Regions from separate parts of the Kitasatospora sp. NPDC059571 genome, predicted to be linked through region 2. Evidence: riboswitches for the same ligand, from Rfam matches in the RefSeq annotation. Region 2 holds a riboswitch; the other holds the start of a gene.
The links. A riboswitch is a leader RNA that binds a small molecule or an ion and turns the genes downstream of it on or off. The one in region 2 is predicted to bind S-adenosylmethionine.

Region 1 (8,055 bases), on a different contig from region 2:
GGATCGCCGCCGCGGTCGCCGCACTGGTCTCGCCCGGCGAGGTGGTCGGCCTCAACGGCGGCACCACCACCACCGAGGTGGCCCGCGCGCTCGCCGTCCGCCCCGAGCTCACCGAGCGGCCGGAGAGCGGGCCCGGCCAGGGTCTCACCGTGGTCACCAACGCGCTGAACATCGCCAACGAGCTGACCGTGCGCCCGCAGGTCAAGATCGTGGTCACCGGCGGGGTGGCCCGCCCCCAGTCCTACGAGCTGATCGGCCCGCTGGCCGGGCTGGTGCTCGGCGAACTCGCCCTCGACGTCACGGTGCTGGGCGTGGACGCGCTCGACGTGGTGCACGGCGCCACCGCCCACCACGAGGGCGAGGCCGGGGTGAACCGGCTGCTCGCCGACCGGGCCCGCCGCGTGGTGGTCGCCGCCGACTCCTCCAAGCTCGGCCAGCGGGCGTTCGCCCGGATCTGCGGCGCGGAGGCGATCGACACCCTGGTCACCGACTCCGGGGCCGACCCGGACGTGGCGCGGGCCTTCACGGAGGCCGGACTTCAGGTGATCACGGTCTGAACGGGTGGCCGAACAGTCCGGATTCGCCCGGTTCCGGTTGCACCTGATGCAACGTCATCCGCCACTTCGATAACTACCGGCCAAAGAGGTCTGGACCACCGGTGCGGGAGCTTGGGAGGGTGGCCGCCGCTCACCCTCCCGAAGGCGGTACCGCGTTGAACACTCCTGCCCGCAAGCGCCCGCTGCGCACCTCCTGTCGCGCCGGCCTGTCGGCCGCGACCGCCGCCGTCCTGCTGCTCAGCGGCTGCGGCGTCGTCGACGGCCTCAGCGGGACGGTGACCCTCACGCTGGTCGCCGCCGACTACGGCGACACCGAGGCCAACAGCACCTCGCACTTCTGGGACGACGTGGTGCAGCGCTTCCAGGCCGCCAACCCGGACATCAAGGTCAGCGTCGACCTGCAGAGCTGGAGCGACATCGACCACCACGTCGCCGACCTGCTGAAGTCCGGACACACCCCCGACCTCGTGCAGACCGGCGGCTTCGCCGACCAGGTCGCCGCGGGCCGGCTCTACCCCGCCACCGACGTGCTCTCCATCGACGCCCAGGCGAACATGATCGACGCGTTCTCCCGGGCCGGACAGGTGCTCGGCAGCCAGTACGGCATCCCGTTCGTCGCCTCCACCCGGGTCTTCTTCTACAACAAGACCGTCTTCGCCAAGGCCGGCATCACCGCACCCCCCGCCACCTGGGACGAACTGCGGCGCGACGCCGAGCTGATCAAGTCCAAGGTGCCCGGGGTCATCCCGTACGCGCTGCCGCTCGGCCCGGAGGAGTCCCAGGCCGAGTCGATGATCTGGGCCATGGGCGGCGGCGGCGCCCTCGCCGACAACGCGGGCAACTACACCATCGACACCCCGCAGAACCGGGCCACCTTCGCCTGGCTGCGCACCAACCTCGTGCAGCGCCACCTCACCTACGCCGACCCGGCCGCCACCGACCGCAAGACCGCGTTCAACGACTTCGCGGCCGGCAAGGTGGCGATGCTCAACGGCCACCCGGGCCTGGTCGCCAAGGCCGTCGCGGCCAAGATCGACTACGGCACCACGGCCATCCCGCGCCGCGACGCCTCGGTCAAGGACGCCACCTTCGGCGTCGCCGACTGGATCATGGCGTTCAAGGCCAACGGCCACCGCGCCGAGATCAAGAAGTTCCTCAACTTCCTGTACGAGCAGGAGAACCAGCTCAAGTTCGACGAGCAGTACAACCTGCTGCCGGTCACCCAGGACACCCGCCAGGAGATGACCTCCAACGGGCGGCACGCGGACCTGGCGGAGTTCCTCAACGCGCTGCCGACCGCCAACTTCTACCCGTACGGCGACCCGTCCTGGGACAAGGTCAGCGGCATGGTCAAGAAGCAGATCGGCAACGCCGTCAAGGACGACGGCGACCAGGCGCTCGCCGCCCTCCAGACCGCCGCCTCCACCGAGGCCGCCCGGGCCCGCAAGGGGTAGGCCCCCCGGGGCCCGGGCCCGCCGGGTCAGGACACGGTCAGCGCGTACGCCTTGCGGAGGGTCTCGTGCACCGTCCAGGTGGTCCGGTCGCCCGCCCGCAGGACCGCGGCGTCGCCCGGCCCCACCTCCAGGGTCGGGCCGCCCGCCACCTCGATGGTGGCCCGGCCGCTCAGCACCACGAACAGCTCGTCCGCCTCGGTGTCGGTCACCACGCCCGGCGTGATCTGCCAGAGGCCGCGCAGCTCGCGGCCGTCCGGGGAGCTCCAGAGCACCCGGCCGGTCACCTCCGGCGTACCGGAGACGATCTGCGCGGGATCGAGCGGCTCGGGCTCCAGCTCGGCGTCGGGGACGTGCAGCACGAAGGTCATGGAGCGACGCTAACCGGGAGCCGACCCGGGCCGCGACGGCAGAGTGTGTCGCACCGGCCGGGCAGAATGACACCCCGTAAGAGGAGGTGGACGCGGCCATGGCCGACCTGACCGAGCGCGAACGCGCGGTGCTCGCCCTGGAGGCCCGGCCCTGGCGGACGGCCGGCGCCAAGGAGCGGGCCATCCGCGAGGAGCTCGACGTCTCCGCCACCCGGTACTACCAGCTGCTGAACGCGCTGCTGGACCGGCCGGAGGCCCTCGCCGCCGAACCCGTCCTGGTCAACCGGCTGCGCCGGATCCGCGAGCGGCGCCGGGCCGAGCGGTAGGTCCCGGGGCCGGACGGGGCCCGGCGTCCGGGTATCCGCCCGCCCGGGCTGGGTAGCGTCCAGGACATGGGGATCACCGAGGACTTCCGACCGCACACCGCCGCCGGGCGGGACGGCCTGGCGGCACTGCTGGCCGCCCCCGCCGAGGGGGTGGTCGCACTGGACTTCGACGGCACGCTGGCGCCGATCGTCGCCGACCCGGACAGTGCCCGCGCCCACCCGGAGGCCGCCGCCGCCCTCTCCGCGCTGGCGCCGCACCTGGCCGCCGTGGTCGTGGTGACCGGCCGCCCGGCCCACCTCGCGGTCGAGTACGGGGGCTTTCGCGACGTGCCGGGGCTGGAGCACCTCACGGTGCTCGGGCAGTACGGCGCCGAGCGCTGGGAGGCCCGGACGGGCGAACTGTCCGCGCCCGAGCCGCCGCCCGGGGTCGCCGCGGTGCGGGCGGCGCTGCCCGCCGTCCTGGCGGACGAGGGCGCGCCCGAGGGCACCTGGACGGAGGACAAGGGCCGGGCGCTCGCCGTGCACACCCGCCGGACGGCCGAACCGCAGCAGGCCATGGACCGGCTGCGGGAGCCGCTGGCCGCGCTCGCGGCCGCGCACGGCCTGGTCGTGGAGCCCGGCCGGTTCGTGCTGGAGCTGCGCCCGCCCGGGGTGGACAAGGGCGCCGCGCTGACCGCCTTCCTGGCCGAGCGGCCCGCCCGCACCGTGCTCTACGCCGGCGACGACCTGGGCGACCTGCCGGCCTACGCGGCGGTCGACGAGCGCCGGGCGGACGGCCTGCCCGGGCTGCTGGTGTGCAGCGGGCCGACCACCGGCGAGGAGCCCGTGCGCGACCTCGCCGACCGGGCGGACCTCGTCGTCCCGGGCCCGGCCGGCGTGGTGGCACTGCTGGCGGCGATCGCCGGGGAGCTCAGCCCAGGGCGTTGAGCTGGTCCAGGAACCACTGCTGGGGCGGGAGCGCGGTGGCGGCCGCGGCGAGCCGCTTGGTGCGGTCGGCGCGCTCGCCGTCGGGCATCGTCAGCGCCCGGTGCAGCGCCTCGGCGGTCTCCACCACGTCGTACGGGTTGACCGTGACGGCGTCGTCGGCGAGCTCCGCGTGCGCCCCGGCCTCGCGGGACAGAACGAGCGCGCAGCCGTTGTCGGAGACCACCGGGACCTCCTTGGCGACCAGGTTCATCCCGTCCCGGATCGGGTTGACCAGGGCGACGTCGGCGAGCCGGTAGGCCGCCAGCGACCGCGGGAAGTCGTCGTTGACGTGCAGGATCAGCGGCTGCCAGGAGGGCGTGGCGAACTCGTCGACGATCTCGGTCGCGATCCGCTGCACGGCCGCCGTGTACTCCCGGTACTCGGGCAGGTCGTGCCGTGACGGGTAGGCGAAGGCGATGTGCACCACCCGGTCCAGCCACTCGGGGCGCGTGCGCAGCAGGTGCCGGTAGGCGAGCAGGCCGCGGACGATGTTCTTGCTCAGCTCGGTGCGGTCGACCCGGACGATCGTCCGCCGGTCGCCCACCGCCTCGCGCAGCGAGGCCAGCCGGGCGTCGACGTCCGGCCGGCGCGAGCGCTCCCGCAGGAAGTCCGCGTCGGCGCCGAGGCCGTGCACCCCGAGCCGGGTGGTGCGGCCCGCGTACGTGACGGTCATCGCGGCGCGGTCGACCTCGGCGCCCAGTACGGCGGCGCAGCAGTCGGCGAAGGCCAGCGCCCAGCGCTCGGTGAGGAACCCGGCCCGGTCCGCGCCGAGGATGCCGGTCAGCACGGCGGCGGCGACGTCGTCCGGCAGCATCCGGTAGTACTCCGGCGGGGCCCACGGGGTGTGCGAGAAGTGCCCGATCCGCAGGTCGGGCCGGAGCTCGCGGAGCTGCGCCGGGGCCAGCGAGAGGTGGTAGTCCTGCACCAGCACGGCCGCCCCCGGCGCGGCCTCGGCGGCGAGCGCCTCGGCGAAGGCCGTGTTGTACGCCGTGTACGACTCCCACTCGCGGCGGAAGCGGTCGTCGAAGACCGGGGAGACCGGCGTGTCGTACAGCAGGTGGTGGACGAACCACAGGGTGGAGTTGGCGATGCCGTTGTAGGCGCGGGCGAAGGTGCCGGGCTCGATGTCCAGCATCCGGACGGCCTGTCCGCCCACGTCGTACCCGGCGAGGTCGAGCCGGCCGTCCGGGGCCTGCCGGGCGGCCTGCCGGTCCGCGTCGCCGAGGGCGGCGCACACCCAGACCGCGGAGGGGTCGTCGATCGCGGACAGCCCGGAGACCAGTCCGCCGCCGCCTCTGCGCAGGGTCAGCGTGCCGTCGTCCTCGCTGCTGAAGGACACCGGGCCGCGATTCGAGGCCACCAGGATCGGGGCGGCACCGGACGGCTTCGGGGGTTCGAACGCGAGATCGGCCATATTCCCTAGCTTGCCGCGCGGCCGGGGGCGCAAACCATCCGGCGGCGGACCGCGGGCCGGCGGCCCGTGAACTTCAGGGAAACGCCCGGTGCTCCAGGTACTCCGGGACGGTGCGCATCGGCGGCCGCTCCAGCGCGGTGACCGGGTGGGTGTGCCCGGTGAAGCCGAGGCCCTCCGGGTCCCGGTCGAACTGGGTGAGCATCGGCCGCACCAGGTCCGCGGAGGCCTTCAGCCGGTGGCTGCGGTCCAGGCGCTCCAGGGCGGTGCGGTAGATGGTCGCCGCCATCCGGCCGAGTGCCTGGCCGTCCTGGTGCCTGTGGTGGCGCACCCCCACGTCCACCTGGGCCAGCGCGTCCAGGCCGACCTCCTCCAGGGCGTCCACCAGCAGGCCGAGCTCCACCCCGTAGCCGGTCGGGAACGGCAGCCGCTCCAGCAGCGAGCGCCGGGCCGCGTACTCGCCGCCGAGCGGCTGGACGAAGCCGGCCAGCTGCGGCCAGTGCAGGTTGAGCAGCGGCCGGGCGACCAGTTCGGTGACCCGGCCGCCGCCGGCCGGCACCACCGCGCCCTCGGTCTCCAGCGGGCGGTCGTACATCGCCTTGACCAGCTGGATCCCCGGGTCGGTGAGCAGCGGGCCGACGATGCCGGCCACCAGCGCCGGGTCGAACTCCCGCAGGTCCGCGTCGACGAAGCAGACGATCGCGCCGGAGGTCGCCAGCAGCGACCGCCACAGCACCTCGCCCTTGCCCGGCGCGGCCGGCACCCGCGGCAGCAGATCGTCCCGGTGCACCACCCGGGCGCCGGCCGCACGGGCCCGTTCGGCGGTGCGGTCCACCGAGCCGGAGTCGACCACCACCAGCTCGTCGACCAGCGGCAGACGCTCCATCAGCTCCGTGCGGACGGCGGCCACGATCTCGCCGACGGTCGGCTCCTCGTCCAGCGCCGGCAGCACCACGCTCACCGTGCCGTCCGGGCCGGCCGCCCGCTTCGCGGCGAGCAGCCGCTCGACCGGGCGGTCGGCCGCCGTCCAGGAGCGGCGGCGCAGCCAGGACGCCACCTCCGGGAGGACGTCGGGACGGGGCTGGTCGGTCACGGTCTCGCTCCTCGTAACTTCCATCTCGCGGATCGGACAAGGGGCCTCACGGCTCGGGCCTTCGGATACAGTCTTCGTACTGCGGCCCGACCATCGCACGCCGGGGTCGCCGCAGAGCAGGACCCACAACTTCACAGAGCTCATCCAGAGGGACTGAGGGAACGGCCCGTCGACGTCCCGGCAACCTTCTCGCGCGGCGCTTGCAGGCCCCGGCGGGACAGGTGCCAATTCCGGCCCGTGGCGCGACCGCACCACGGGGAAGATGAGGAGAGAGGCCTCCGCCACCATGGCTACCGCTACCCCTGCACCCGCCGACACCGTCGACCTCGGCCCCGCCGCCGCCCTGTCCTGTCGGGAGTGCGGCACCCGCTTCCCGCTCGGCCCCAGCTTCGCCTGCCTGGAGTGCTTCGGCCCGCTGGAGATCGCCTACGACTACGCCGGCTACGAGGCCGAGGAACTGCGCAAGCGGATCGAGGCCGGCCCGGCCAGCATCTGGCGCTACGCCCCGTTGCTGCCCGTCCCGGCGGACGTCGCGTCGAAGCCCAACCTGAACCCCGGCTGGACCCCGCTGGTCAAGGCCGACAACCTCGGCCGCGAGCTCGGCTTCACCGCCCAGCTGCACGTCAAGGACGACTCCGGCAACCCGACCCACTCCTTCAAGGACCGGGTCGTGGCCTGCGCCATCGAGGCCGCCCGCGCCTTCGACTTCACCACCCTCTCCTGCTCCTCCACCGGCAACCTGGCCGGCGCGGTCGGCGCGGCCGCCGCCCGGGCCGGCTTCAACTCCTGCGTGTTCATCCCGCACGACCTGGAGCAGGGCAAGATCGTCATGGCCGGGGTCTACGGCGGCGCGCTGGTCGGCATCGACGGCAACTACGACGACGTCAACCGCTTCTGCTCCGAACTGATCGGCGACCCGGCCGGCGAGGGCTGGGGCTTCGTCAACGTCAACCTCCGCCCGTACTACGGCGAGGGCTCCAAGACGCTGGCGTACGAGATCTGCGAGCAGCTCGGCTGGCGCCTGCCGGAGCAGATCGTCATCCCGATCGCCTCGGGCTCCCAGCTCACCAAGATCGACAAGGGGCTGCAGGAGCTGATCAAGCTGGGCCTGGTCGAGGACCGCCCGTACCGCATCTTCGGCGCCCAGGCCGAGGGCTGCTCGCCGGTCTCCGCGGCCTTCAAGGCCGGCCACGACGTGATCCGGCCGGTCAAGCCGGACACCATCGCCAAGTCGCTGGCGATCGGCAACCCGGCCGACGGCCCGTACGTGCTGGACATCGCCCGCCGCACCGGCGGTGCCGTCGAGGACGTCACCGACGCCGAGGTGGTGGCCGCCATCAAGCTGCTGGCGCGCACCGAGGGCATCTTCGCGGAGACCGCCGGCGGCGTGACGATCGGCGTGCTGAAGAAGCTCGTCGAGACCGGACAGCTGGACCCGTCGAAGGAGACCGTCGCGATCAACACCGGCGACGGCCTGAAGACCCTCGACGCGGTGGCCGACGCCGGACTGACCGCCACCATCCGACCGACGCTGGAGTCCTTCCGCGCCGCCGGCCTCGCCTGAGCAGCCCTCACCCCTTTCCGCCAAGGAGACCCACATGAGCGCCAACGTCCGCATCCCGACCATCCTGCGCACCTACACCGGCGGCTCGGCCGAGGTCAGCGCCGAGGGCGCCACCCTGGCCGCCGTCATCGCGGACCTGGAGCAGAACCACACCGGTATCTCCGCGCGCATCCTGGACGACGCCGGCAAGCTGCGCCGCTTCGTGAACGTCTACGTCAACGACGACGACGTGCGCTTCGCCGAGGGCCTGGAGACGGAGATCAAGGACGGCGCCACCGTGTCGATCATCCCGGCGGTGGCCGGCGGCTGCTGAGCC
Region 2 (8,055 bases):
CAGCCCTCCGCGGCACTCGGCCCGCGCGGCCGAGGACCCTCCCGCCCCGGGAGGCGACGACCGCCGCCGGCCCGTGGTCCCGCCATCCGCCGGCCGCGAGGCCGTACCCCGACCCTGGGGGAAGACCATGGAAGTCCGATGTACGACGAACCCCGCCGGACGGGCGAGGTCCGAGCGCGTGCTCGTCCTCAGGTCCGACCACCCGGAGGGGGCCCGGCGCCCGCTGCTCCCCCGGTCCCACCGGTGCGCGTGCCGCGAGACCGGCGAACTCGAGTTCTACGCCCGGATCCGCGTCGCACCCGCCGGAGAGTCCGCCCGCGACCTCCGCAACGCTGCGGCCGACCTCCTCTGCGCCTGGGGGTCCGGTGACCTCGTCGACACCGTGAAGCTGCTGCTCAGCGAGATCTTCACCAACGCCGTCCGGCACGCCGCGACGGGACCGTCCGGCACACCCGGACGGATCCGCGCGACCCTCTGCCAGAGCCGCGACTCGCTCACCGTCAACGTCGAGGACCCCGGCAGCGGCCTCCCGTCCGTCCGCTTCGTGCGGGACCCCGGCCCCGACGCCGAGAACGGCCGCGGGCTGCTCCTGCTCGAAGCCCTCGCCTCCGCGTGGGGCACCCGCACGACGCGGCGCGGGAAGACCGTCTGGTTCGCGCTGCGGCGCGCCTGAACCGAACGCCCGGCCCTCCGCACCCGTTCGGGCGGCAGGGGTCGTCCGACCACGACGGAACATGTGCTCACCGGACCGGGCACCGGCGCGTGCCGGGCCCGGGTCGGTGGCCCGCCCACGGGATCGGCAGGGAAACGGCCCTGCGGGTCCAGGGCGGGCGAGGGCCTCCGGACGGGGCGCGGTGCCAGCGCCGTCGTCGCGCCCCCGGGGGCTTCGAACCCCGCGCCGGGTCCCGGTCCGGCCGACCGGCATCCCGCTTCCGTCGGCCCGTGGACGAGGTCCGACAGCCGGTACCGGACGGGACCCGACGCGGGGATCGGCATCCACCCGGGCGGCCGCACGTCCGCGGCGCCACACCGTGGTCCACCGCTGCGACCCGCGGACGCGGAGACCGGGGCCGGGGCGGGCGGGACGGTCCGTTCAGCCGTCCGCCCCGGTCACCCCGGTCGCCCGCACGACGATCTTGCCCAGGTTCTCGCCCCTCAGCATCCCCAGGAACGCGTCCACGATGGCGTCGAAGCCGTCGACCACGGTCTCGTCGAGCGTGAGGCGTCCGCTCTGCAGGTGCGGCACGACGAACTCGTACAGCTCCTGCTGGACCCCGGTGTGGTTGCGGACCAGGAAGCCCTCCATGCGCAGGCTCTTCTCGACGATGTCGGGAAGGTTGCGCAGGGCGTGGGGCGTGCCGGTGCTGTTGTACTGGGCGATCGTGCCGATCCGCACGATCCGTCCGTACGCGCGCAGCGAGGAGATCGCCGCTTCCAGGTGCTCGCCGCCGACGTTGTCCACGAAGAGGTCGATCCCGTCGGGCGCCGCCGCGGCGAGGAGTTCGGCCACCGGACCCGCGTGGTAGTCGAAGACCTCGTCGTAGCCGACGTGTTCCATCAGGTGGGCGGCCTTCGCCGTCCTGCCCGTACTGCCGACCAGCCGTCCCGCACCCATCAGCCGGGCGAGCCGCCCGGTGGCCGTGCCCACGCCGCCGGCCGCCGCCGAGACGAACACGTCCTGCCCCTCGCGGAGTTCGGCGATCCGGGTGAGCCCGACGTAGGCGGTCAGGCCGGTGCCGCCGAGGATGCTCAAGTGCGCGGAGAGCGGTACCCCGTCGAAGTGGGGGACGGCACGCGCCTGTCCGGGGGCGACGACGGCGTGGGTGCGCCAGCCCAGCCGGTGGAGGACGATCGCGCCCTCGCGCAGCGCCGGGTCGCGGGAGTCCACGACCCGGCCGATGGTGCGGCCCTCCAGGGGTGCGTCCAGCGCGAAGTCCCCGTCCATCATCTCGCGGTGGTAGGGGTCCACCGACCAGTACAGGTTCTCCACCAGCGCCGTCCCCCGGCCGGGCACCGGTACGGCGGACTCGACGAAGGCGAAGTGGTCGGGGGTGGGGAAGCCGTGGGGGCGGGCGGTCTGGTGCACGGTCAGCGCGGTCTCGGTCATGAAGGTGAACGTACGGAGGAATGCGCGGCCCGGGGAGACGGTTGCGCTCATGGAACGGCCCGATCCATGAAGGGCCCTCATGGAAGCGGGTGGGCCCCGTGGCAGCCGCAGTTCCCGCCTCCCCTGCGGCTGCCCTCGCGGCTGCCGCCACCGACCTCGCCCCCCACGAGCTCCGCATCCTCGTGGCCGTCGACCGCGAGCGCGGGTTCTCGGCGGCCGCCAGGGCCCTCGGACTGACCCAGTCCGCGGTCTCGCACTCCATCCGCGGGACGGAACGCAAGGTCGGTGCGGTCCTGTTCGAGCGGGGCCGCAAGGGCGCGACACCCACCCCGGCCGGTGCCGCCGCTGCCGCCCACGCCCGCCGGGTCCTGCGGCTCCTGGAGACCCTGGCCACCGAGGCCCGCAGCGCCGAACGGGGCACGGTCACCGGACGGCTGCGCATCGCCGCCTTCCGCAGCGCCGCGCTCCACCTGTTGCCGCCCGCCCTGGAGCGCCTCACCGCCCGCCACCCCGGGGTCGAACCGGAGGTGCGCATCGTCCGCGAACTGGGCGCGGGCGCCGCCGGCGAGGTCGCCGAGGGGCACGCGGACGTGGGCATCGCGACGATCGACGCCGCCTCCCCTCCCGCGGGGCTCATCGGCGGCGTGCTCCTCGAGGAGCCGTACCAGCTGGTGCACCCGGCCGGTCACCCCGACCCGCGGTCCCTGCCCTTGGTGGACTGGCACGAGAACTGCGGCTCGTACACGCGTCGGTGGTGGGCCGGGCAGGACTGGATCCCGCAGGCGACCGTCCTGGCCGAGGACGACGGCGCGGTGCTCTCGCTGGTCGCCAGGGGCCTCGGCTTCGCGATCGTGCCCGCCCTCTCGCTGACCGGGGCACCGGATGGCATCGGGATCACCGACCTCGGCCCCGAACGGCCGACCCGCTCCGTGGGCTACCTCGCCACCCCGGAGCTGGCCTCCGGCGTCCTCGTCCGCGCCCTGATCCGCGAACTCAGGGCGGCCCGCCGGTGAGACCGGTTCGCCGCGCCGGCCCTCCCGGTCGGGATGCGGGTCGGGGTGCAGCAGCAGCTCGTCCGTGCAGACCACCCCGGCGGTGCAGGCGGCCTCGTTGAGGCTCGGGCCCACGACGGCGATCACCGTGTCGGTGGCCGGCTTCGACTCGCCGAAGTGCCAGAACGCCGGCCCAAGCGGCACACCGAGGCTCAACGTGCCCTGCAGCGCACTGAAGTTGCAGAGGAAGAACAGCACCACAACGAGCTGACGGCACGCAGCACCGGGCTGCGGGAGAACCTGGCCAGTGCGAGGACGACGCCGCCCGCGATCCCGAGCGCGGCGCTGTGGGCGGTGACCTCCAGGGTGACGGCCAGTCCGTCGGCGATGACCGGCCGGGCGAGCCAGTACCGGAAACGGTCCCACCGCGGGGAGTCGTACCGGGGCTGACGCACAGCAGGTCGACCGACCGGTTCGGACACGCCGCAGCACGGCCGCGGCAGCGGCCGGCGGCCCTTCCCGGAGCTGCGTGCATCGTCCTCACCCTTGCCGTTCCGCCCCGAGGGACATCGCGCTTACCGTGGTCCGGTCGGGTCCTCACCCGGGGCACCCCGCCGTGGAGGCGGGTTGCCGGTCTACGACAACGGCTTCTCAGGTCGCCAAAGCCAGAGGGGCTTTGCGGCCGCCGAGCGGCCGGAGCGTGAGACCGGGTTCCGTACCCGGACCGGGATCGTCGACGCCTCCCTCGATCGCCCATGGCCGTCGCCCCTCCGACGGGATTGTGCCGGACGCCGTCGCCGGGTTACCGTGCAGCAGGTCGCGAGTGTCAGCATCGAGCCCTGGCTTGCTGACCGGCAACCCTCCTCCGCGGCGGGGTGCCCCAGGTGATGACCCGGCGGAGCCGAGAACGGCACCGCAAGCGCGAGCTCGAACCGGTGGGCACCGAGCGGAACGGAGGTGACGGCAGTGCCAGGCATCCGGCAACACCCTGCGGCCGTCACCGTCAAGGCCGACTGCCTCACCGTCACGACGTGCGCGCGTCTCCACATCGACCTGCAGCGGGTCACCACCGCGCTGTGTCCGGTGTCCCGGCACGCCGTCGTACCGCGCACCGCCGCGCTGCACGCCGCCTGAGCCGCGTCGCAGCGGACGACCTCCCGTACCGACCCGCACCGGCCGGCAGCTGCCCGCGGCCCGTGGCGGCTCCGTCCGGCGTGCCGTGCCGCGTTCCGCACCGTCAACGACCACCCCCCTCCGGACAGGAAACGGTCTCCCATGCCCCGATCCTCCGCCCTCCTGCACCTGGCCGTCGCCCTCGACGGCGCGGGCTGGCACCCCGCCGCCTGGCGCGAGCCCGACGCGCGCCCCGAAGCCCTGTTCACCGCCGGCTACTGGGCGGATCTCGTCGCCGAGGCCGAGCGCGGCCTGCTGGACCTGGTGACCATCGAGGACTCCCTCGGCCTCCAGTCCGCCCACCCCTTCGACCCGGACGAGCGGACCGACCAGGTGCGCGGCCGTCTCGACGCCGTCCTGATCGCGGCCCGGATCGCGCCGCTGACCCGGCACATCGGCCTGGTCCCGACCGCCGTGGTCACCCACACCGAACCGTTCCACCTGTCCAAGGCCGTCGCCACCCTCGATCACGTCAGCACCGGTCGCGCCGGCATCCGGGTGAAGGTGTCCGGACGGGCGGACGAGGCCGCGCACTTCGGCCGCCGCCCGGCGCCCGACCTGCGGATCGAGGACCTCGACACGCCCGCCGGCCGGGCGGTCCTCCGGGACCTCTTCGGCGAGGCGGAGGACTACGTCGAGGTGCTGCGCCGGCTGTGGGACAGCTGGGAGGACGACGCGGAGATCCGCGACGCCTCCACCGGACGCTTCATCGACCGCGCCAAGCTGCACTACATCGACTTCGAGGGACGCCGGTTCAGCGTGCGCGGGCCGTCCATCACCCCGCGCCCGCCGCAGGGCCAGCCCGTCGTCGCCGCACTGGCCCACCGCGGCGAGCCCTACCGCCTCGTGGGCCGCTCGGCGGACATCGGGTTCGTCACCCCGCGCGACGCCGACGACGCCCGCGCGATCGTGGCCGAGGTCCGCGAGGCCCAGGCCGCCGCGGGCCGTGCCGGCGAGACCGTGCACCTCTTCGGCGACCTGGTGGTCTTCCTCGACGAGGCCCCCGGAGCCGCCGCCGAGCGCAGGGCACGCCTCGACCGGAGGGCGGGCGCCGCCCCCGCCGGCGACGCCCGCGTCTTCACCGGGACACCCGCCGAACTGGGCGACCTGCTGCAGGAGTGGCAGCGGGCCGGACTCACCGGCTTCCGGCTCCGCCCCGGTGCCCTCCCCCACGACCTGGAACGGATCACCCGCCGCCTGGTCCCAGAACTCCAGCGCCGCGGGATCTTCCGCACCGCCTACGAGGCCTCCACGCTGCGCGGGCTCCTCGGCCTGCCGCGCCCCGCCAACCGCTACGCCGCCCCCGCCACCCCCGCCGCGACCGGCACCGGTGCCGCCGGCACCGCCGTCTGAGCCGGAAGGACCGCACGAGCGATGAGCAAGCCCGTCAAGCAGATCCACCTCGCCGCGCACTTCCCCGGCGTCAACAACACCACCGTCTGGAGCGATCCGGCCGCAGGCAGCCAGATCGACTTCAGCTCCTTCGTCCACCTCGCCCGGACGGCCGAGCGCGCCAAGTTCGACTTCCTCTTCCTCGCCGAAGGGCTCCGGCTGCGCGAGCAGAACGGCCTGATATACGACCTGGACGTGGTGGGACGCCCGGACACCTTCACCGTCCTGGCGGCGCTCGCGGCCGTCACCGAGCGGCTCGGCCTCGCCGGGACCATCAACTCCACCTTCAACGAACCCTACGAGGTCGCACGGCAGTTCGCCTCGCTGGACCACCTCTCGGCGGGCCGGGCGGCCTGGAACGTGGTCACCTCCTGGGACGCGTTCACCGGCGAGAACTTCCGCCGCGGCGGGTTCCTCGCGCAGGAGGACCGCTACGAGCGCGCCCGGCAGTTCCTCGCGGCGACGTGGGAGCTGTTCGACTCCTGGCACGGCGACGAGATCGTGGCGGACAAGGAGACCGGCGTCTTCCTCCGCGCACCGCGCCCCGGACGGTTCGACCACCACGTCCGCGAGTTCGACATCTCCGGGCACTTCAACGTGCCGCGCAGCCCGCAGGGCCGCCCGGTGATCTTCCAGGCGGGCGACTCGGAGGCGGGCCGCGAGTTCGCCGCCTCGGCCGCCGACGCCATCTTCACCCGGCACGGCACCCTGGAGGCGGGCCGGGCCTTCTACGCCGACGTCAAGGGGCGCCTGGCCCGGTACGGCCGCTCGCACGACGACCTGAAGATCCTGCCCGGCGTCACCTTCGTCCTCGGCGACACCGAGGCGGAGGCCCACGAGAAGGCCGCCCTGATCCGCCGCCAGCAGGTCAGCGGCCAGACCGCCATCAGGCTGCTGGAGCAACTGTGGAACCGCGACCTCAGCGCCCTTGACCCCGACGGTCCACTCCCGGAGGTGGACCCGCTGGTCGGCGAGCACACCGTCGCCCGGGGCCGCGCCTCCGTGCGGATGCACCGCGATCCGCTGGCGGTCGCGGCGGAGTGGCGCGCCCTCGCGGAGGCCAAGAACCTCTCCGTCCGCGAGCTCATCATCGAGGTGACCGGGCGTCAGTCGTTCATCGGCACACCGCTCCAGGTCGCCGAGGCGCTGAACGAGTTCGTGCAGACCGACGCGAGCGACGGATTCATCCTCGCGCCGCACCTGACCCCGGGCGGCCTGGACGAGTTCGCCGACACCGTCGTCCCGCTGCTCCAGGAACGCGGGGTGTTCCGCACCGAGTACGAGGGGGAGACGCTGCGCGACCACCTCGGGCTGGGGGCGCCCCGTCCGGTCCGCGGCCGCGCCGCGGCGGGGGCGGCCTCGTGAAGTTCCTGGCCATCACCCTGATCGCGCACGCCCCGGACCCGGTGACCGGGGTACGGAAGTCGACCCAGGAACGGTTCGCGGAAGTGGTCGACAGCGCGCTGCTCGCCGAGGAGCTGGGCTTCGACGGCTTCGGCGTGGGCGAGCGCCACGAGCGGCCGTTCATCTCCTCCTCGCCGCCGGTGGTGCTCGGCCACATCGCCGCCCTGACCGGGCGCATCCGGCTGTTCACGGCGGTGACCACGCTGAGCCTGCTCGATCCGGTGCGCGCCTACGAGGACTACGCGACGCTCGACCACCTCTCCCGCGGCCGCCTGGAGCTGATCATCGGCAAGGGCAACGGTGCCGCCCAGCGCGACCTGTTCCACGTCACCCCCGAGGACCAGTGGGACCGCAACGCCGAGTCGTACGAGCTGTTCCGCCGCATCTGGCGGCAGGACAGGGTGACCCACCGGTCGCGCTTCCGCCCCGAGCTGAAGGACGCGGAGGTCTGGCCCCGGCCGTTCCAGCACCCGGTCCGGGTCTGGCACGGCAGCGCGACGAGCCGTGAGTCGGTCGACCTCGCGGCCCGCTACGGCGACCCGCTCTTCTCCGCCAACGTCACCAACCCGGTCGAGCCCTACGCCGAACTCGTCCGGTACTACCGCGAACGGTGGCGGCACCACGGCCACGACCCGGCCCTGGCCACGGTCGGCGCGGGCACCGCCGGGTTCCACGCGGCGCGCACCTCACAGCAGGCGCTCGCGGAGTACCGGCCGGTCTTCGAAGGCCGCCTGGCCCTCCAGAAGCGGCTCGGCCTCGAACCGGTCTTCGCCACCCTGGAGGACTTCGCCGAGCGCAGCTCCGCCCTGATCGGCAGCCCGCAGCAGGTGATCGAGAAGGTGCACCGCTACCACGAGCAGCTCGGCCACACCGTGCTGCACCTGCACGCCGACGCCTCCGGCCTGACCGACGCGCAGCACCGGGACGGCCTGGAACTGTTCCAGTCCGACATCGCCCCGACCCTGCGCCGGGAGATCCCCGATCCGC

Region 1: it holds a riboswitch for S-adenosylmethionine, as region 2 does, so the genes downstream of both, thrC (threonine synthase) here and ACFV0G_RS12340 (amino acid ABC transporter permease) in region 2, are expected to answer to the same signal.

Annotation. Positions count from the first base shown of each region.
Region 1 covers NZ_JBHWBW010000014.1:19,806-27,860, reverse strand. The annotation lists gene ACFV0G_RS03855 (DeoR/GlpR family DNA-binding transcription regulator) at 1-557, shown strand, start outside; gene ACFV0G_RS03850 (extracellular solute-binding protein) at 713-2,011, shown strand; gene ACFV0G_RS03845 (cupin domain-containing protein) at 2,038-2,379, opposite strand; gene ACFV0G_RS03840 (DUF3263 domain-containing protein) at 2,478-2,705, shown strand; gene otsB (trehalose-phosphatase) at 2,772-3,632, shown strand; gene ACFV0G_RS03830 (trehalose-6-phosphate synthase) at 3,616-5,085, opposite strand; gene ACFV0G_RS03825 (glucosyl-3-phosphoglycerate synthase) at 5,159-6,175, opposite strand; SAM riboswitch class I at 6,313-6,444, shown strand; gene thrC (threonine synthase) at 6,462-7,739, shown strand; gene ACFV0G_RS03815 (ubiquitin-like small modifier protein 1) at 7,774-8,052, shown strand.
Region 2 covers NZ_JBHWBW010000080.1:1,914-9,968, forward strand. The annotation lists gene ACFV0G_RS12325 (ATP-binding protein) at 179-673, shown strand; gene ACFV0G_RS12330 (NADP-dependent oxidoreductase) at 1,094-2,107, opposite strand; gene ACFV0G_RS12335 (LysR family transcriptional regulator) at 2,206-3,120, shown strand; partial or broken gene ACFV0G_RS12340 (amino acid ABC transporter permease) at 3,190-3,527, opposite strand; SAM riboswitch class IV at 3,666-3,742, opposite strand; SAM riboswitch class IV at 3,915-4,027, shown strand; gene ACFV0G_RS12345 (hypothetical protein) at 4,066-4,233, shown strand; gene ACFV0G_RS12350 (LLM class flavin-dependent oxidoreductase) at 4,375-5,625, shown strand; gene ACFV0G_RS12355 (NtaA/DmoA family FMN-dependent monooxygenase) at 5,647-7,029, shown strand; gene ACFV0G_RS12360 (LLM class flavin-dependent oxidoreductase) at 7,026-8,055, shown strand, end outside.